Regions from separate parts of the Staphylococcus muscae genome, predicted to be linked through region 3. Evidence: predicted binding sites of a transcription regulator. Region 3 holds the regulator's gene; each other region holds the start of a gene.
The links. The regulator Rex, encoded in region 3, represses fermentation and respiration genes when NADH is low (regulators of the CRP and FNR family bind a similar motif). The targets are predictions, from matches to a motif close to TTGTGAAATATTTCACAA.
Positions count from the first base shown of each region.

Region 1 (5,478 bases), 330 kb from region 3:
CACTGCGATCTAACCAAGATAAGAAGTCAATCATGTCTTCATCTGGCAAGTTGAAAACATTTCTCTCAAAATACAACATATCTTCTATTGTCTCTGGCATATAGTAGTGTGCATCTTTTAAGAAATGTGCAAATTCATCTTCTTCAAGTTGTAAACCTAATGAAACAATCGCACCATTTACTAAACGATAGTTTATATTTTCTGGTGCAATGCGTTCACAACGTTTAACAAAACGCTGAATATCCATCAATGTATTCTCTTCATCTAAGTATGTTTTGAATACATCTTGTAATTGTGTATATGAATATAAACCATATAAGTTGGTTGCTGCTTCAAATACACGATACTTCAAGATCATTGCTTGTAATTCTTCGTCTTCCTGCTCAATATACGCACCTACACGCGTCGCAACTTCTGCCGGTATCTCCAATACAGACAATCCATTGTCTTCTTCGTCTGTATTAAAGACAAGATAACAATCCGGGAATGTAATTGAAGAAATAAACGGCAACATTTCTTTGCTGTAATGGTGTGTTAAAGCAAACGCTAAACGCTGATCTTTACTCATCTTACTTACTTCTTCTTTTATATAAGAATCGGTTACGAGCTCTTGTATAAAGTGAACGAGCATTTCATCTTTTTTCATACTAGAATAACCTGTTATATCATGTGACTTACACAATCTTTTAATATCACCAACTGTTAAGTCAGACATTAATTCGATAATCGAGTTTGGTTGCTCAGGTAAAATACCTTGCTTCATCATCGCATCTTCAAACTGCGCTCTCTCTTCATCCGTTAATCCGGATAATAAATCTGACATCCCTTCGAAATCTCTTACCATTTTTTCTCACCCATTCATTGATCATGATACTTCCATTTTACAGAGTTCCATCCCTTTACGAAAGCATTTTTACTGAATTAACACATTTCCCACTCAATTTGTTCAAACCATATACACAAAAGTTCAAATTGCCTTTTAAAAAATTATCATCATGTGATGATTTGTCAACTAATATCATGTAAAATCTGCAATAATTTATGTCCGAATTATATCCAATTAGAATCTAAAATTTGACAACTGTTAAGCGCTTACAATAATTGCGTGATTTTGTTCACAAGAGTTGATATACTGTTTGTGAAATGATGAACAAAACCTAACAGGAGGTATACTCATGATTAAAGAACCAAAGAAACAAAACAATGCATGGTCAGGATTTAAAACAGGTCGTTGGACACGTAACGTAGATGTGCGTGAATTTATCCAACTTAACTTCACTGGATATCAAGGTGATGATAGTTTCTTAGCAGGCCCTACTGAAGCAACATCAAAATTATGGGATCAAGTCATGCAACTATCGAAAGAAGAACGTGAACGTGGTGGCATGTGGGATATGGATACGAAAGTTGTCTCAACAATCCTTTCTCATGATGCAGGATATTTAAATCAAGACTTAGAACAAATCGTCGGCGTTCAAACAGATAAACCATTCAAACGCTCGATGCAACCATTCGGTGGTATTCGTATGGCAAAAGCAGCATGTGAAGCATATGGTTATGAACTAGATGAAGAAACTGAACGCATCTTCACAGACTATCGTAAAACACACAACCAAGGTGTATTCGATGCATATTCTAAAGAAATGTTAGCTTGCCGTAAAGCAGGTATCATCACTGGTCTTCCTGATGCTTACGGTCGTGGTCGTATTATCGGTGACTATCGTCGTGTTGCTTTATACGGTATTGACTTCTTAATGGCAGAAAAACAACGTGACTTCAACGATCTTTCGACTACAATGTCTGAAGATGTCATTCGTTTACGTGAAGAAGTTTCTGAACAATACCGTTCACTTAAAGAATTAAAAGAACTTGGTGAACGCTATGGCTTCGATTTGAGCCGTCCAGCAGAAAACTTTAAAGAAGCTGTTCAATGGTTATACTTAGCTTACCTTGCAGCAATCAAAGAACAAAACGGTGCTGCAATGAGTCTTGGTCGTACTTCTACTTTCTTAGATATCTATGCAGAACGTGACTTACAAGCAGGTACAATTACAGAATCTGAAGTTCAAGAAATCATTGACCACTTCATTATGAAATTACGCCTTGTAAAATTCGCACGTACACCTGATTACAACGCACTCTTCTCTGGTGACCCTACTTGGGTAACAGAATCTATCGGTGGTGTTGGTATCGACGGACGTCCAATGGTTACGAAAAACTCATTCCGTTTCCTACACTCTTTAGACAACTTAGGTCCTGCACCTGAACCAAACTTAACAGTATTATGGTCTACACGTTTACCAGAAAACTTCAAACGCTACTGTACGAAGATGAGTATTAAAACAAGCTCTATTCAGTACGAAAATGACGACTTAATGCGTGAAAGCTATGGCGATGACTACGGTATTGCATGCTGTGTATCTGCAATGAGAATTGGTAAACAAATGCAATTCTTCGGTGCACGTGCAAACTTAGCCAAAACATTATTATACGCGATCAATGGTGGTAAAGATGAAAAATCTGGTAACCAAGTCGCACCAAAATTTGCACCAATCGAATCTGATGTTTTAGATTACGACGAAGTGTATGCACAATTTGATGAAATGATGGAATGGCTTGCAGGTGTATACGTTAACTCATTGAACGTTATTCATTACATGCATGACAAATACAGCTATGAACGCATTGAAATGGCGTTACATGACACAGATGTTCACCGTACAATGGCAACAGGTATCGCAGGTCTTTCAGTTGCAGCTGACTCATTATCTGCAATCAAATATGCAGAAGTTCGCCCAGTTCGTGATGAAAACGGCCTTGTTGTAGACTTTGAAACAACTGGAGACTTCCCTAAATACGGTAACAACGACCCTCGTGTCGATGACATTGCAGTTCAATTAGTCGAAAGCTTTATGAGAAAGTTACGTAAACACAAAACTTACCGTGACTCTGAACATACAATGAGTGTATTAACAATCACTTCTAACGTTGTGTATGGTAAGAAAACAGGTAACACACCAGACGGACGTAAAGCTGGCGAACCATTTGCACCAGGTGCAAACCCAATGCACGGCCGTGATGAAAACGGTGCTTTAGCATCACTTTCATCAGTTGCAAAATTACCGTATGACTGCTGTAAAGATGGTATCTCAAATACATTTAGTATCGTTCCAAAATCACTTGGTAAAGAAGATCACACACAAGAACAAAACTTAGTCAGCATTTTAGATGGTTATGCATTACAACACGGTCACCATCTTAACATCAACGTATTCAACCGTGAAACATTGTTAGATGCGATGGAACACCCTGAAGAATATCCACAGTTGACAGTTCGTGTATCTGGATACGCTGTAAACTTCATCAAGTTAACACGCGAACAACAACTAGATGTTATTTCACGTACATTCCACGAATCAATGTAAGAAGAAGGTGTGAGAGAAGCGCTTAGAATTTGAGCAGACCCCTAAAATCTCAAATGCGCTAATGACTTCTCAAACACGAATTAATGAAAGGAAATAGAGGGATATACTATGTTAAAAGGTCACATTCATTCAATAGAGAGCTTAGGTACTGTGGACGGCCCTGGTCTACGTTACATTATCTTCACACAAGGTTGCTTATTACGGTGCTTATATTGCCATAACCCCGACACATGGAAAGTAAACGAACCGTCAAGAACTGCAACATCTGATGAACTTGTGGCCGAAATTACACCGTATCTCCCTTACTTCCAAGCATCTGGAGGCGGTGTCACAGTAAGTGGTGGCGAACCGCTTCTCCAAATGCCGTTTATTGAAGAATTATTTGAAAAGCTTCAAGCACATGGCATCCACACGTGTATTGATACATCACTTGGATGTGCCAATGATTCAGAAGCTTTTAGAAAACATTTCGACCAGCTACTCCCCCATGCAGATTTATTAATGGTCGACATTAAACATATTGATAATGAAAAGCATAAACGCTTAACAGGAAAACCAAACACTCATATATTAAAGTATATTCAATACTTAGCCGATAAAAAGCAACCAATCTGGATACGACATGTCCTAGTGCCAGGTTTGACTGACGCCCCAGAAGACCTACGTGCACTTGGTGAATTTATCAACCAGCTAGGTAACGTTGAGAAGTTCGAATTGCTTCCTTACCATCAGCTGGGCGTTCATAAATGGCAAGCCCTTGGCATTCCATATGAACTAACGGATGTCTCCCCTCCAACAGATGAAGATGTCGCAGAAGCATATCGATTGGTTAACTTTAATGGTGTGACCCCCTTAACACCGGTTGGCTAAAAACATATAATTCACATACTCCTACCTATATATATTAAAAGAACGTAAAAAGCTACACGCAAACCCCTGAGCGTGTAGCTTTAATATTTTGTAGAAAGACAAGTTACGCTTCTTCATTCGCTGTGAAACGATAAATGTCTGGTTGATACAACTTGAGTATTTTGCAGAATAATGTATTGACGATGAAGCCTACGACTAAAGGTACACCGATGAATACGAATCCTGCCAATAATACATTCATCATCGTTCCATGTTGTAAAAATTCTAATGCTTTGATCGGCCCTACAAGCCCTACGATACCAAATCCTGCAGATTCTTTTGTCCCTTCAATACCTACGAGTGCACCGACAATTCCTGTAATACCTGCTGTTAATCCAATTGGTAATAACAGAATTGGATAACGAATAATATTTGGCATCATCATCTTCATCCCACCTAGAATGATTGCCACTGGGACACCCAGCTTATTGACACGTAATGTACCGATAAATAGAACGACTGCTGCCGCTGCAACACCAATTGCTGCTGCACCTGCTGCAAGGCCTGAAATGCCAATTGCTAAACCAACCGCAATTGTTGATACAGGTGATACGATAATGAATGAAAACAATATCGCAATCAACATACACATCAATATAGGTTGCAACGTTGTGAGTGTATTCACTACGTTACCAATTGCTAGTGTAATCTTGCTAACATAAGGCAATGTTAAAAGACCGATAACCCCCGGAATACCCCCTACCAAAATAGGAAGCAAAATGATTGTTAAACTTCCTAATCGTCCACTCAACCAAAGTACCATTAAAACAGCGATTGATGCTGTTAACATCGTATTGATTAAATCACCAATACCGACAATTTGCCAACCCGCTTCAGTCGCTTGTGCTGCACCTGAGCCAACATATGCTGCCGCTCCAACAACTGCTGTTTCCATCGGATTCAACTTAAACTGAAATGCAATGAGCACGCCTACCATTAAAGGTAAGGCAAATTGAATGCCTAACACAACATGATGTAATGTTTCGAAAAATGGTACCGACTTCCCTAAATATTGAAACAGTCCACCTAATACTGCATTCGGAATTAACCCGACAACAATTGCAACGGCTAATCCATTTAATACATTAAACGTAAACTTTTTAAACGTCATTTTTTCATTTTCCATTGTTTCCATCATTTGACC
Region 1 covers NZ_CP027848.1:1,239,068-1,244,545, forward strand. The annotation lists gene C7J88_RS06265 (hypothetical protein) at 1-823, opposite strand, end outside; gene pflB (formate C-acetyltransferase) at 1,176-3,425, shown strand; gene pflA (pyruvate formate-lyase-activating protein) at 3,534-4,295, shown strand; gene C7J88_RS06280 (PTS sugar transporter subunit IIC) at 4,399-5,469, opposite strand.
Region 1: pflB (formate C-acetyltransferase) is a predicted target of Rex. The motif match lies at 1,137-1,154, and genes of this name have one in related genera.

Region 2 (5,478 bases), 580 kb from region 3:
GCTCATCATCAACAATCAGTACTTTTTGAACCATTTGCGAAGTCCCCTTCTCGTTAATTTATAAATATATTATAACGATAAATACGAAATACGTTAAGAAAATTAACAATGTTTTAATAAAACCTTAATAAACGTATTTCTTAGATTTAAATTACATTCATTTGGAAGTGAATATTTAATCAAACGTCGGAAAATTATTTTTCATCTAATTTTCTTCCAATAACACAAATAATCAATCCTATAATAAATAGAGTCAACGTTGACATAAAATGAATCATCGGATTATCTAAATTTAATTTAGGCTGTATTAGAAAATAATAAGTCAATGTAGTGATTGAAAATAAAATAATGGCTAAAATGCGATATTTCATCAAAATTTACCTCAAATTGTATTTGTGATTCCATAAATATAATTATACACAAACGTAATAGTAATTTATTTTTATAGTAGACTTTTAATAATAACATATGAAAACTTTAGTAATCATATATATAGCTAGTAAAATACATGGTACGAAAAGCAAAGATGACAATAATAATTTTTTAAAATCAGATCCTTTTTCATCTTTCGTAAATGCCATCAAATAATATACATAAGAAAAAGATAGTTAAAATCATCATAGCTTCCATTACCATAAAGTCAGGCGTTAAATAACCATGAATAATTAACAAATATAAAATTGCTACACAAAATAACAGAAGCATTTGATACAAAATTATAGTTACCAATTGCCTCTCCATTAACTTTTATAAATATTTACTTAAGTATATGTGCTACGAGATATTTTACCAGTTGATTTTGTAATTCGTAACCTATCGATGCTTCTTTACCTAAAAAGAGATCAGACATATCAACGTCTGATCTCTGAAAATCATCGAAACGGATGATTATAAGTTTTTGATAAGTTCATCTGCAAATGCTGATGTTGATACTTCTGTTGCACCGTCCATTAAGCGAGCAAAGTCATAAGTTACAACTTTAGATGCGATCGTTTTTTCAACAGAAGCTGTAATCAAATCTGCTGCTTCTTGCCAACCAAGGTGTTCTAACATTAATACACCTGATAATAAGACAGATGATGGGTTTACCTTGTTTAATCCTGCATATTTTGGCGCTGTACCATGAGTTGCTTCAAAAATAGCATGACCTGTTTCGTAGTTGATGTTCGCACCTGGAGCGATACCAATACCACCTACTTGTGCTGCTAATGCATCTGAAATATAGTCACCATTTAAGTTCATTGTTGCAACAACATCATGCTCAGCAGGACGTGTTAAGATTTGTTGTAAGAAGATGTCAGCGATAGAATCTTTGACAATAATTTTACCTTCTTGTTCTGCTTTTTCTTGAGCAGCGTTTGCAGCACCTTTACCTTCTGATTCTACTAGGCGATCATATTGTTGCCATGTGAATACTTTGTCACCAAACTCTGCTTCAGCTAAGTCGTAACCCCATTGCTTAAATGCACCTTCAGTAAACTTCATAATATTACCTTTGTGTACAAGCGTTAAAGACTTACGGTTGTTGTCTAAAGCATATTGAATCGCTGCACGAACTAAACGCTCAGTACCTTCTTTAGAAACGGGTTTAATACCGATACCTGATGATTCAGGGAAACGGATATTCTTAGCGCCCATTTCATTTTGTAGGAAGTCAATGACTTTCTTAACTTCTTCTGAACCTTCTTTGAATTCGATACCTGCATAAATATCTTCAGTATTTTCACGGAAGATAACCATATCTGTATCTTCTGGACGTTTAACAGGAGATGGCACACCTTGGAACCAACGCACTGGACGTAAACATGTGAATAAATCTAATTCTTGACGTAACGCAACGTTTAGTGAACGAATACCGCCGCCAATTGGTGTTGTTAATGGCCCTTTGATTGCAATCAAGTATGATTTGATGGTATCTAATGTTTCAGCAGGTAACCATTCGCCCGTTTCATCAAATGCTTTTTGACCTGCTAATACTTCTTTCCATGCAATTTCTTTCTTGCCATCATAGGCTTTCTTTACAGCTTCGTCGATTACGCGACTTGCCGCTCCCCAAATATCTGGTCCAATTCCATCACCGATAATAAATGGAATAATTGGTTGATCCGGCACTTGTAATCCACTGTCTGTTTTTACGATTTTTTCACTCATTGTTAAATAACCTCCAAAAAATAATTTAGTTGCTTAATCTGAAAATATTTTAGCGTTTTTCAATTGGCTCGTATTTACGGTTTGTTTCGCCAATATATGTTGCACGAGGACGAATGATACGGTTGTTCGCCAATTGTTCAATGATATGAGCTGTCCAACCTGAAGTACGGCTTACCGCAAAAATTGGTGTGAACAAGTCATGCTCGATACCCATGCTGTGATACACAGTCGCACTGTAAAAATCAACGTTTGGTAAGAGACCTTTTTCTTCTTTAATAATATCTGCAATTTTTACAGACATTTCAAAGAGTTCTTTTTGACCTGTCTCTTCAGTAATTTTGCGACTCATTTCTTTTAAGTATTTTGCACGTGGGTCGCCATTTTTATATACACGGTGACCAAAGCCCATTACTTTTTGTTTGTTAGCAAATGCATTTTCAAGATACGCATCTACTTTATCAATAGAACCAATTTCAAATAACATGCGCATTACTTGTTCATTTGCTCCACCATGTAAAGGTCCCTTTAATGAACCGATTGCAGCTGTTACACCAGAATACATATCAGATAAAGATGATACCGTACAACGTGCTGTAAATGCTGATGCGTTTAATTCATGGTCAGCATGTAAAATTAATGCTTTGTTGAAGCCTTCAATTTCTACATCTGTTGGTTTTTCACCACGTAACATATATAAGAAGTTTGCAGCATAACTCAATGATGGATCTGGCTTAACTGGTTCTTTACCTTCACGAACACGTGCAAATGATGTCACTAAAGATGCAACTTTTGCTTGAATACGAATTGCACGTTCTTTGATCGCATCTTCATCATTCTCATCTGCATTTTCATCGAAGTGTGCAAGGTAAGATAATGAAGTACGTAAAGCCGTCATCGGATGTACCTTGTCAGTCGTATACTCTTCGAAGTGACTGTACATTCGTGGATTTAACGTCATATAGCCGTATAATTTTTCTTGTAATTCTTTCAGTTCTTGCTCGTTTGGTAAACGATAATTCCATAGCAGGAACATCACTTCTTCAAATAATGCATTTTCAGTTAAGTCATCGATATCATATCCCGCATAAGTTAATTGGCTATCGATAATCGAACTAATTTTTGTTTCGGCTGCAATAACCCCTTCTAAACCTCTGATTAATTCTGCCATAGTAATTTCCCCTTTACTGTATATTCGCTCTAATGTAACGGCTTTCATAAATATATTATATCTAATTTTAGCAAATTTGTGAACAATTTAAGAACTTGCGAAGTCAGAATTATCTAATAATAGTATATGTAACAACCGACATTAGTGGCATAAATGTGATGATGGCACGCTTTCTATGCGTTTTCACTTTACAAGACATCCTGTTTTGTATGCCTTTTCATTTATTTATCATACACCATAATTAAATATGATGACAACAGATTGGCCTGTTCTTTCGGCTGTTGTAAAAAAGACAGTAAAATCCTTTTCAGATTTTACTGTCTTTTGACATTTATACTTAAAGATTATAATACGTTAGCATAACCTTCGAATACTTTACCTTGTGCTGCGTCTACTGTTACGAAGACATTATCAGGAATGACTGATGTCACATCTTTTACACCTACGATTGTTGGAATTGATTTTTCTAATCCGATAATCGCACTTGGAGATGTCAAGCCGCCTTCTTCTGTAACTAATGCTGCAACACCATCTAAGTAAGGTACGATCGCATCATCAACTGAAGTTGTTACGATAACTGCACCTTCTAGGTTTTTACCTTCTAATTCTTTCGCATCGTTGACAACAACTGTACGACCGACTGCTGAAGTACGACCAATACCTTGACCACTTGCTAAATCTTCACCAATTAAGTGCAATTTCATCAAGTTTGTTGTACCTGTTTCACCAGTTGGGACACCCGCAGTAATGATGATAAGATCACCATTCACAACACGTTCTGTTTCTACTGCTGTTGCAACTGCGTTGTTTAACATTTCGTCTGTTGTATAGATTCCTTCACGGATGACTGGATAAACACCCCAAATCAATGAACATTGTCTTGCAGTTGTTGCTTTCGGCGTCACTGCAATGATGTCTGATTTTGGACGATATTTAGAAATCGTACGCGCTGTATTACCACTTTCTGTCGCTGCAACGATTGCTTTAACGTTTAAGTTTAAAGCTGTGTGTGCAGTTGATACTCCAATTGCGTTTACAAGTGATGTTTCAACAAGTTTCGTACGATCAGATAATAACTTTTTGTAGTCCTGTGCTTGTTCAGCAGCAAGTGCAATATTATTCATTGCGATAACAGCTTCTTCAGGATATGCCCCAGCAGCTGTTTCACCTGATAACATTACTGCATCTGTACCATCGTAAATCGCATTGGCAACGTCTGATGCTTCCGCACGTGTTGCACGTGGGTTACGTTGCATTGAATCTAACATTTGTGTTGCTGTGATAACTGGTTTACCAAGTTTGTTACATTTGCGAATTAATTCTTTTTGAACAACTGGTACTGCTTCTGGTGGAATTTCCACACCCATGTCACCACGCGCAATCATCAAACCATCAGAAACTTCTAAGATTTCATCGATATTGTCGATACCTTCTTGGTTTTCGATTTTAGGAATAATCGTAATATTATTGTTGTTTTCATCTTCTAAAATGCGTCGAATTTCTAGTACATCACTCGCACGACGAACAAAGCTTGCTGCGATGAAATCAACGTCTTGTTCGATACCGAATCGGATATCTGCAGCATCTTTTTCAGTAATTCCTGGTAAGTTGACGCTTACACCCGGTAAGTTGACACCTTTTTTATTTTTTAATTCACCTGTGTTTAAGACTGTACAATGAACTTCTCCAGCTGCTTTATCAATCTCTTTAACAACTAATTCTACTAAGCCGTCATCAAGCAAAATATATGATCCAATTTCAATATCATCGATTAATTGTGGGTAAGTCACTGAGAACTTTTCTTCTGTCCCTTCAACTTCTTCCATACTTACTGTTACGTCTGAACCTTTTTGTAACATAATAAGACCATTTTTCATATTATGTGTACGGATTTCAGGTCCTTTTGTATCTAGTAAAATACCGATATTTTTGTTTAATTTTTTTGCAACTTTACGAATCGTTGCAATACGTGCAGCATGTTCTTCATGTGAACCGTGTGAGAAGTTCAAACGTGCCACGTTCATTCCTGCTGTCATTAATTTTTGCAACATCTCTTCAGATTCAGATGCTGGACCAATTGTACATACAATTTTTGTCTTTTTCATTAACATTGCCTCCTAAGTTTATATCGATAATTCTTTTGTCAATTCGAGCATACG
Region 2 covers NZ_CP027848.1:324,480-329,957, reverse strand. The annotation lists gene C7J88_RS01545 (response regulator transcription factor) at 1-34, opposite strand, end outside; gene icd (NADP-dependent isocitrate dehydrogenase) at 889-2,151, opposite strand; gene C7J88_RS01535 (citrate synthase) at 2,201-3,319, opposite strand; gene pyk (pyruvate kinase) at 3,664-5,424, opposite strand; gene pfkA (6-phosphofructokinase) at 5,443-5,478, opposite strand, start outside.
Region 2: C7J88_RS01535 (citrate synthase) is a predicted target of Rex. The motif match lies at 3,396-3,413, and genes of this name have one in related genera.

Region 3 (5,478 bases):
ACCATCCGCTTCAATCCCTTGTGGCGAAAATACTAATATATCTTTGCCATTCAGTTGGAAATAGTCCGGACATTCCCACATATAGCCGAAGTCCGTTAAAGATGTCTTAATCTCACCTTTAAACGACCACGGTCCTTCTGGTCGATCCGCTTCATATAACACTGCACACCCTGTTTCATTAATGCGCTGTGCGCCAATGAGTGCATATAACTTTCCATCCCGCATAAATACTTTTGGATCTCTGAAGTGTTGTGTGTAGCCTACGGGCGGCTCTGGAATGGCGGGTGGTAACAACTTTTCAACTTGACCTGCTTCATTCACTTTTGCGACAACTTGCGCACTCTTACGCTCCCATGTATCCGTGCGGTGATTCCCTGTATACATATAATAGAGTGATCCTTCAAATTCAAAGGCACTCCCGCTATATACACCGTGACTATCATGTTGTGTATCAGGTTTTAATATCGTTGTATCGTGTGAATAATGTACAAGGTCTGTACTTTTATATTGATCCCAATATTTCAAACCATGCACTGCGCCGAGTGGAAACCATTGATGTGAAATGTGGTATTCACCGTTAAAATAAATAAGTCCATTCGGATCATTGAGCAATCCTGTTGATGGTTGAATATGATATGTTTGTCGGTATTGAGAATTTTGAACTGTTTCTTTTAACATCTCTAACTCTTCTACCGTAGCATCTTCTACTTTGCGATAACGTGCTTCACGTGTCCATTCTTTCATATTAAATACTCCTTTTACTTGGTAACGGTCCCATTTTTATGCAATAAAATATCGTCTTGAGACGGTAACACATCTAATACGTGTGTTGTGAGGCGCGCTGAATCTTTTAGTTGTTCAAACATTGCAGTGACAGCCATCTGACCGGCACGTTCATATTGATAATAAATCGTATGTATCTTTGGATGAACAATATCTGTCACAGGGTCTCCGCCAAATCCCCCGATAAACGGTGTGATTGATGAATCATGCATAATCAAATGGTATAGAGCCATTGCAATCGTATCAGTGGCACCAATATATGCAGTATGTTCTTTTACAGTTAGTTGGGATTGCAGCTTTTCTAAGGCTGTATCATAATCAAATGCTGCTTGATACATCTCAACTTCAATACCTCTTGTATTTAACGTCTCGTATAGTCCTTGATAACGTGAACGCCCAACAGCTTGGTCTTCGTCTGGAACCCCTGCATAACAGATGCGTTCAAATCCTTCTGCAATTATACGCTCAGCCATCAACTTACCGGCTTGCAAATCATTGTGGTAAATGGCACTTAGTTCAGAATGATTTTGTCCAATCAAAATGACTGGCATTGGCATTGTTTGAATGACTCCCATATGTGCTTCTGTAATTGAAGTCGCCATAAAAAGGACGCCATCCACTTTACTGCGATGAAATGATCGTAACGCGTCTAATTCTTGTTGCGCATTACGCTCGGTTAGTGAAAATAATATTTGATACCCTTGTGCTTCACACGTCTTTTTAATACCTTGCACTGTACTTGCCACTGCATAGGAATACATACGTGGAATAATCACACCAATCATCTTCGTCTTTTGCGCTCTTAAACTTTGTGCAAATTGATTCGGTGCATATTCATGAGCATCAATTACTTGTTGAATTTTACGCTGTGTCTTTGGACTAATCGAGCCTTTATTCAAATAGCGCGATACTGTACTTTTAGAAACGCCCGCAAGCTCAGCAATGTCCCGTATGTTCATCTCTTTCACCTCACTATGTCAATTGTTATTCTAACACAAACCACTCGAAATATTCGCTTAAACTTGTAGCAATATTGAATCAACATTTTATAGTTGTGACAAGTCTTCACAATTAGGAAGGACTTCACGATAGTGCGTATAAAAAAGAGACTGACACATGAATCAGTCTCTCACTTTTCTATAACATTATGCTTTTTGAACAGTGATTGTCCATGACGCATCACCGAGTTGCTCATAATTCGTAATGGGATAGTTTTGCTCTGCTGCCCAGTTTGGGATTGACTCTGTTGCTTGCGTGCAGTCAAAATCAATCTTCAACTCATCACCAATTGCAAGTTCTTCCATCTTTTTCTGTGCTTCTATTAAAGGGAACGGGCATACCATTCCAACTGTACCAAGTTCATATACCATGATATTATCTCCTTTATTTCTATATTATGCATTCACTGATTGCGCTTTTACACTTTGTGTTTGTCGGCGTGCTGCACGTAATGGTTTGACAAACAAGAAGTAACTCATAAACCACGTACCTAGAATCATTGATGCTAATGCAATCCATCCTTGCCAAGATAATGCGGCTGTTGCAACAAGACCGTTACCAATTGAACAGCCACCTGCTACGGCTGCACCAAAGCCCATAAATGTACCACCTAATGCACTATTACGAATGGTTTTAATGTCTGGCAAGCGCCATTTAAATTCGTGCGAACCTTTCGCTGCAATATATGAACCCACTAAAATACCGAGTACGAGGAAAACACCCCAATCCAATACAGTAACATTACCTGTTGTTAAAAATTGAACGATATGTGCAGATGGTGTCGTAATCCCTAATCCACCTTCACGTCCAGTCGAAATGCTCATTGGCCATGCAATCATTGCAATCAAGCCGACTGCAATCGCTGCAACGAAAGGATGATAACGACGTTCGAACAATATGTGTCTAATCCCTGTGTAACGTTGCTTTAATCTCGGAACTGCAATGGTTGGTTTTGGTTTACGTAACGTTTTTACAACGAAAAATGTTGTAATACCCACTAAAAGTACGAGCCATACCCAATATGGCACACCTGTTGAGACAGACATATCTGCATTTGCAACTGTATAACTTTGTAAACGTTTGTTGATCGGTGCTAAAATACCAAATTTTGAAATAGCTGCAAAAAGTGCATAAAATCCGAGTGCGATCCAACTTCCGATAAGCCCTTCACCTGCACGATAATACGTTCCGGTTGCACAGCCGCCTGCTAAGATAATGCCGACACCGAAGATGAACGAACCAATAATTGTACCAACAATAGGAAATGTTCCGTTATCGATCGTAATGAAACCAGCTGCTTGTAGTCCGAAAATGCCAATTGCTTGAATTGTAATTGCAACAAGTAATGCATAGAACATCTTGTTATTCTTTTGAACGTACATATCGCGGAATCCACCTGTCAAACAGAATCTTGTACGTTGCATCACAAATCCTAGCAATGCTCCAACGATTAAACCACTGAAAATAGTCCAAATCATTTTACCAACCTCCTATATCCGATTAACATTATCTGAATTATATAGAATGTTATTTCATAATGCAAGGGTTAGTATAAAATTTCATAAATCTGTCCCTTTCTTGTATAGGGGTGAATAATCCGCAACATTTTTAAAGATTATTTTTCTGTAAAACATCTCAGCTTCAAAACCAGTTTCTACACTATTTTGAGAAATCAACATAAAAAAACATCAAAATTCAAACGTTGAATTTTGATGACTTATTTTCTTACATATTCAATAATCTATGTCGAATGTATTATGCTTGTAATGTTGAATTGTAATTTTTCATAAAAAAGAGTAATGATTGAAGTTCTACACCAAGATCAATTTGATGAACTTGTACCGATTGCGGCACTTGTACTCGCTTTGGCGTGAAGTTAAGAATACCTTTAATGCCTGCTTCAACAAGTTGATCTGTAACCGCTTGTGCTGCAGATTCCGGTGTTGCAATAATCACCACTTCAAGTTTTTCCTTCTTAATAATTTCTGTCATATCTGACATTGGTTTAACAAGGACATTACCGATTGTTTCACCAATCACTTCTGGACGTATATCAAATGCTTCTGTAATTGTCATATCATCGTGGATGGAGAAGTTGTAAGTAATCAATGCGTGTCCGAGATTCCCGACACCTACAATGCCGATGTGAATCTCTTCAGAGTCACTTAATTCTGATTTGAAAAAGTCTAGAAGGTTGTCAATGTTATAGCCGTATCCTTTTTTGCCAAGCTCGCCAAAATAAGAGAAGTCACGTCGAATCGTTGCAGAATCGATATTTAATCCTTCGCTAATTGCTTTAGAATTGACGCGATTTTCACCTTTCGCCTTTAACGTGTTTACAAACCGATAATACAAAGGTAGGCGTTTTAAGGTCGCTCTTGGAATTTTCACCGTTTCTTTAGCCATTTCACAATCCTCCAAAAATATTTCTAAAACATATGTGATACATTTCACAGCACAACACTATAATTATAACTGACTTTCACTCAGAAAGAAACATTTACATTTTGATGGGTATATTTTTGTTGTACAATATATGTTAATGAAAGGAGCATCCCACATGATATTAATGCAACTCAGTCAGATTTCAAAGTCCTTTGATGGCGAAACAATTTTTGATGGTGTCAACTTTGAAGTGAAAACCGGTGAACGCATTGGCATTGTTGGTCGTAACGGAGCAGGAAAATCCACTTTAATGAAGATCATTGCAGGTGTTGAAGCATACGAAGAGGGTCATATCTCAAAGATTAAAAACTTAAAAATGGGTTATCTGACACAGCAAATGACACTCAACACTCAAAAAACTGTGTTTGAAGAGATGTTACAACCATTTAAACATCTTAAGCAACTCGGTGACAAGATGCAAGAAGAAACGGATTGGCTCGCTCGACACGCAGATCGCTATGATTCGGATGCTTATCAAGAACATATGAAGCGTTACGAAAGTATATCGAACGAGTTTGAAAAGCAAGGCGGCTATGATTATGAACGTAAAATAAAGACTGTTTTAAACGGGCTGCATTTTACGGAAAACGACTATCATCGCCCTGTAAATGACTTCAGTGGTGGACAAAAAACACGCCTTTCACTCGCACAGATGTTGTTGCGTGAACCAGATTTATTGTTACTTGATGAGCCAACAAACCATCTCGATATGGAAACGACCGCATGGTTGGAAGACTATTTAAAGTTTTTCAAAGGTGCTATCGTCATTATCTCACACGATCGTTACTTTCTAGATAAAATTGTCACACAAATATATGATGTCTCTTTAGGTGAAGTGAAGCACTATGTGGGTAACTATGGTAAATTTATTACCCAACGTGATCAATACTATCAAAAGCGACTCGCAGAATATGAGCGACAACAAGATGAAATCAAACGCTTGGAAACCTTCGTCGAAAAAAATATTACACGTGCTTCTACAAGTGGTATGGCAAAAAGCCGACGAAAAGTTTTAGAAAAAATGACACGCTTAGAAAAACCTATGTTGGATGCAAGGAGTGCGGATATTCGTTTTGACTTCGATCGCAATACAGGTAACGATGTGATGCACATACGTGATTTAGAAGTAGGATACGAAACCCCGATTACAAAGCCAATCAATATGGAAGTATCAAAAGGAGATCATATTGCGATTATCGGTCCAAATGGGATTGGAAAATCTACATTAATCAAAACACTTGCTGGACGTCT
Region 3 covers NZ_CP027848.1:906,596-912,073, forward strand. The annotation lists gene C7J88_RS04495 (sucrose-6-phosphate hydrolase) at 1-744, opposite strand, end outside; gene C7J88_RS04500 (LacI family DNA-binding transcriptional regulator) at 759-1,742, opposite strand; gene C7J88_RS04505 (sulfurtransferase TusA family protein) at 1,929-2,153, opposite strand; gene C7J88_RS04510 (YeeE/YedE family protein) at 2,178-3,260, opposite strand; gene C7J88_RS04515 (redox-sensing transcriptional repressor Rex) at 3,538-4,188, opposite strand; gene abc-f (ribosomal protection-like ABC-F family protein) at 4,343-5,478, shown strand, end outside.

Region 4 (5,478 bases), 320 kb from region 3:
GTTTGTCTCCAACAATGACTTTCTTACCAATTAATGGTTCAATTTCTGACATATGTGCCACTTTTACTTTTTCTGCCATTTGTCTTACACCTTCTCCACTTCGAAAATTTTACGTTTCATATCATCACTTGTAATATCGTTCCATGGTTCTTCAGGAATTGCTGCTTTCGCTTCCATGATACGGTTATACAGTTCTTCTTGTTTTTCTGGATCTAATACGACTGATTTCACTTGGTCAAAGCCCATGCGTTTCAACCATGGTGCTGTACGTTCAGCATAAACACCCGTTTCACGGTAGTACTGCATGTATGCACCACATAATTTGATTACTTCATCTTCTGTTTCTACTGTTGTTAAGAATTCAGCTTTCACAACATCTGTACCACCGTTACCACCAACGTAGATTTGGAAGCCATTTTCAACACCGATGATACCGAAGTCTTTTACGCCTGATTCTACACAGCTACGTGGACATCCAGATACACCCATTTTGAATTTGTGTGGTGTGTCGATGTATTCGAAAGTTTCTTCAAGGCGAATACCAAGTTTTGTTGTATATTGCGTACCGAAACGGCAGAACTCTTTACCTACACAGCTCTTAACTGAGCGTGTTTTCTTCGCATAAGCAGATGCTGAGCGCATGCCTAGATCTTCCCATACTTGAGGTAATTCTTCTTTTTTAACACCGTATAAACCGATACGTTGTGAACCTGTTACTTTAACGAGTGGTACATCATATTTCTTAGCCACTTCACCAAGACGGATTAATTGATCCGCATCTGTTACACCTGCACGCATTTGTGGGATAACAGAGAATGTACCATCGTTTTGGATGTTCGCATGGTAACGTTCGTTGGCAAAACGTGATGCTCTTTCATCTTCATGATCATGTGGATATACCATGTTTAAGTAGTAGTTGATTGCCGGACGACACTTCGGACAACCGCCTTTGTTTTTAAAGTCTAATACGTGACGTACTTCTTTAGATGTTTTTAGACCTTTTGCACGGATTTGCGTAACGATTTGGTCACGTGATAAGTCTGTACATTCACAAATACCTGTTGGACCACTTTCAACAAAGTCTCCACCTAATGTATGTTCTAATAACTCACCGATTTGACCTTTACATTTACCACAAGAGTTACCTGCTTTTGTCACTCTTGTTACGTCTGCAACTGATGTTAAACCGTGCTCTTTAATCGCATTAACGATCACACCTTTAGAGATACCGTTACAGCCACAGATTGTTTCGTCATCATCCATATCAGCAACACTAATCGCATCTACTTCACCTGCTTTATGCAAGATAGATACAAGTGTGTATTCGTCGATTGTATCGCCTTTCTTCATCATATTGTAGAAACGGTTACCTTCTTCTGTATCACCGTAAAGGACCGCACCAACAATTTTTTTATCTTGAACAAAGATTTTTTTGTAAATATTATCTACACCGTTGAATGTTTCGATACCACGTACATCTTCATTTTCAGTAATGCGACCCGCACTGAATAAGTCACAGCCTGATACTTTTAATGATGTAAATGTTGTAGAACCTTGATAACCTTCTGTTGGTTTACCAGTAATATGGTCTGCCAATACTTTACCTTGATCATAAAGTGGCGCAACAAGACCGTATACTTTAGAACGGTGTTCCGCACATTCCCCAACTGCATAGATGTTAGGATCACTTGTTTTCATGAAGTCGTCTACTACGATACCGCGACCGATTTCTAAGCCAGCTGCACGTGCTTCTTTCGTTACTGGACGGATACCTACTGCCATTACGACCATGTCTGCATCTAAGACACGTCCGTCTGATAAACGAATACCTTCTACATGACTCTCACCGATAATTTCTTGCGTATTTGCTTGTAATTCGAACTTGATGCCTTGCTTTTCAAGGTCTGCTTTTAACAAGCCACCTGCTTTACGGTCTAATTGTACTTCCATTAACCATTCCGCTAAGTGAACAACTGTTACATCCATGCCTTGATCAACGAGACCACGTGCACATTCAAGACCTAACAAGCCACCACCGATAACGATTGCTTTCTTCTTCGTTTTCGCTGTTTCAAGCATTTTTTCTGTATCATCAATTGTACGGAAACCAACAACACCATCTAAACGTGAACCGTCGATTGGTAAGATGAATGAATCAGAACCTGTTGCGATAATCATTTGGTCGTATGACACAACACGACCACTTTCTGTTTCAACATTTTGTTCTTCACGGTTGATCTTGATGACTTTGTCACCTGTAATCAATTGAATGTTATGTTCTTCATACCACTCATATGGATTCATGATTGTCTCTTCGACTGTCATTTTGTTTTGTAAGATGTTTGACAACATAATACGGTTGTAATTCGGATAAGGTTCTTTACCGATAATTGTAATGTCAAACTTATCAGGGTCACGATCTAAAATTTCTTCAATTGTACGAACCCCCGCCATACCATTACCGATCATTAATAGTTTCGTTTTACTCATGGATATCCTCCTCTAACGTTTTTAAATATGCCTTTATTTTTTTTGCGTAAGCTTGTGTCTTTCGAATGGATTGTCCTGATGAACTGATACTAATTGTCATGTCATCATGCCTAACATTCAAAGTGTTGAAGAAGTCCGACTGATGTCTGTCTCCCGTATGGTTCACCCATTGGCTATCTGTCGCATCACGAACCACACGATCATTGACGTCAGAACAATCTGTCGCCACAATGATTAAGTCGGCTGCTGCAATGTCATCCGCTTCATAGTCTTTGTATAATAATCTGACTGATGATGGCCATTGCTTTGACGTGAACCCTTCATGAAATTGTGGACTCACTACATCAATTCGGCAGTCTTCATGAATCAACCCTTGGAATTTCCGCCATGCAATCTTCCCCCCACCAACTATCACAACTTGCTTATCACACAAGTTCAGCTGTATTGGATACATGACGTGCCTCCTGACAAGACGCGATACGCGCTAAAATAATCGTTTTTAATACTGGGTCAAAGTTAATTGCAGTCGTATAGACGATTTCCGTTGGTAACATCATTTCCGCAATTTGTCGCTTCGTTTTATTGACGAGATAACCGTCGTAAAAGAAAAATGGAATGACGAGCAACTTATCATACTGCTCTGCGAGTGGTAGTAATGTATCTTTGAACTTCAACTTGCCATATACCATACTCGGATAACACTGAAACTGATCATTTGGATGCTGTTCGGCTAATCGCGTCAACGCCACATCAGGCTCATCAAAACGTGCATTGCCATGCGCTAAAATCACAATACCTGTTGTATCATCGATTTCATGCTCATAACGCACCAGTTGTTTCGACACCCAATCCGCCATTGCTGGATGCGTCCCGAGTGGTTCTGCTAGTTCAAAATGAACTTGAGAATATTGCTCTGTCCATACCTTCATTTGATCTGCAATATCTTCATAATAGTGCGATGCCGTGAAGAGTAACAACGGCATTAAATTCACTGCTTGATACCCTTGTTCTACCGTTGCTTCGATTACAGTGTCTAAAGATTGTTCTTCCGACTCCAAAAACGCCACATCATAATCAATCGATGTATCATTAAATAGTTCATGTACAAACTGTTCAAGCGTCTCATTCAACTTGCCTTTACGCATGCCATGTACAATTAAAATCGTTTTCTGCAACTGCTTCACCCCCTCCTTTATATTGTAATATATTTCACATACTTTTTGTGATTCCATTCACAGTCAGAAACAGAAATAGGGAACCCCCTAGTCTATTCACAAGGGGATTCCCTATCATCGATTTTATTCAACTATTTTATACCATTTATAACCTAGGCCAACTACTGGTGTATTACGCTTCACCCCATGGTGGTGGCGCTAATAATTTGTCATCATATCGCTCTGGAATAAGTACTTTCACCATCATGACACCTTTGTCCCCTGACTCTTCATCTTCCATTTCGAAGTACGTCTCATAACCACGTCGTTGATAGACATCTTCAAGCCAAGCCATTTTGCGTGCAGATGTTCCGAGTACAACTGCCGGGGCTTTCAATGTATCTCGTAAAATGACTTCTTCCACATAACGCATCATTTGACTTCCGTAGCCTTTGCCACTCATTTCTGGATCTGTGGCTAACCACCATACAAATGGGTATTTGGAGACAGGTGTGTCTGACTCCCAAGGGAAACGGATAGACAGCGTTGATACGATGCGATTATCAACTTCCAATACATAACAAGCATTATCTCGAATATTATCTGCAATCATCTCAGGTGTTGCATTGACAGACGGCCAGTTAATCCCCACTTCACGTAATGGGGTGAAAGAACGATACATCAGCTCATGTAAAGCATCGGTATCTTCAAGTGTTGCAAGTCGAAATTGTTGTGTCATCGTGACACATCCTTTCTATACTTTTTTCGCTATTTTATCAGAATGTCGTGTACAATCTGTAATAGTTGGCTCATTATTTTAAAATACCCCTATTTATTCTATTAATAATAAAGTAAAATATAATTGTTAATTAAATCACAAAAATTTTATGGAGGGATTACAGTGTCTATTGAAAAACCAACAAAAGCGGTTCAGGATACGTATTCATCTCGTTCTATCGTTGAAGGCATTATCCACAGCGTAGCGATGAAAGAGATCATGTTGGACCGCACAATGCCACGCTACATCTTAAAATCGATGATGTCTGGCTTTCTACTCGCAATCGTGACTGTATTTATGTTAGCTATGAAAACACAAATGGCTGGTGCCTTACCAGGTGTCGTCAATCTCATGGGAGCAATTGCTTTCAGTATTGCCTTAGTATTCATCGTACTGACACACTCAGAGTTATTAACAAGTAATTTTATGTTCCTAACAATCGGTATGTACTACCGCACAATTTCTATCGCAAAATCAATGTGGTTGTTTGCGGTTTGTTTCTTAGGAAATATTTTAGGTGCCTTCGTTTTATTCGGCTTATTGATTTGCACACAAGTCATGACTCCAGAAATGATCGAAGCACTGACTAAAACAGTTGCTGCCAAAACAATTGAGCCAACATGGCATGCTATTTTAGTGAAAGCGATCTTCGCCAACTTCTTTATTAACATTGGTATTTATGTATCACTGATGTTTAAAGAAGGTATGACAAAAACATTCTTCATTGCAATCGGCGTAATTATTTTCGTATTTATGGGTTATGAACACGTTGTTTATAATGCTGGCTTATTCGTCGGTATGTTGTTCTATAACCTAGATGCATTAAGCGGTCTTGGCGTTCTTAAAAACATCATCTTTGCTTTTATTGGTAACTACATCGGTGGTGGCTTGATGATTGGTTTATTATACGCTTACCTAAATGGTACACCTAAAAAACTATAAGTGATGAACGCACATAAAAAGCGATTTGAACATTTTGAAAGTGTTCAAATCGCTTTTTTCATTTATTGTGCAGCTTTTTTGCGTCGTGTCATGACCTTCAAGCCATATGCAAAA
Region 4 covers NZ_CP027848.1:1,227,058-1,232,535, forward strand. The annotation lists gene nirD (nitrite reductase small subunit NirD) at 1-79, opposite strand, end outside; gene nirB (nitrite reductase large subunit NirB) at 85-2,490, opposite strand; gene C7J88_RS06205 (precorrin-2 dehydrogenase/sirohydrochlorin ferrochelatase family protein) at 2,483-2,944, opposite strand; gene C7J88_RS06210 (sirohydrochlorin chelatase) at 2,916-3,665, opposite strand; gene C7J88_RS06215 (GNAT family N-acetyltransferase) at 3,838-4,383, opposite strand; gene C7J88_RS06220 (formate/nitrite transporter family protein) at 4,546-5,364, shown strand; gene C7J88_RS06225 (hypothetical protein) at 5,427-5,478, opposite strand, start outside.
Region 4: C7J88_RS06220 (formate/nitrite transporter family protein) is a predicted target of Rex. The motif match lies at 4,507-4,524, and genes of this name have one in related genera.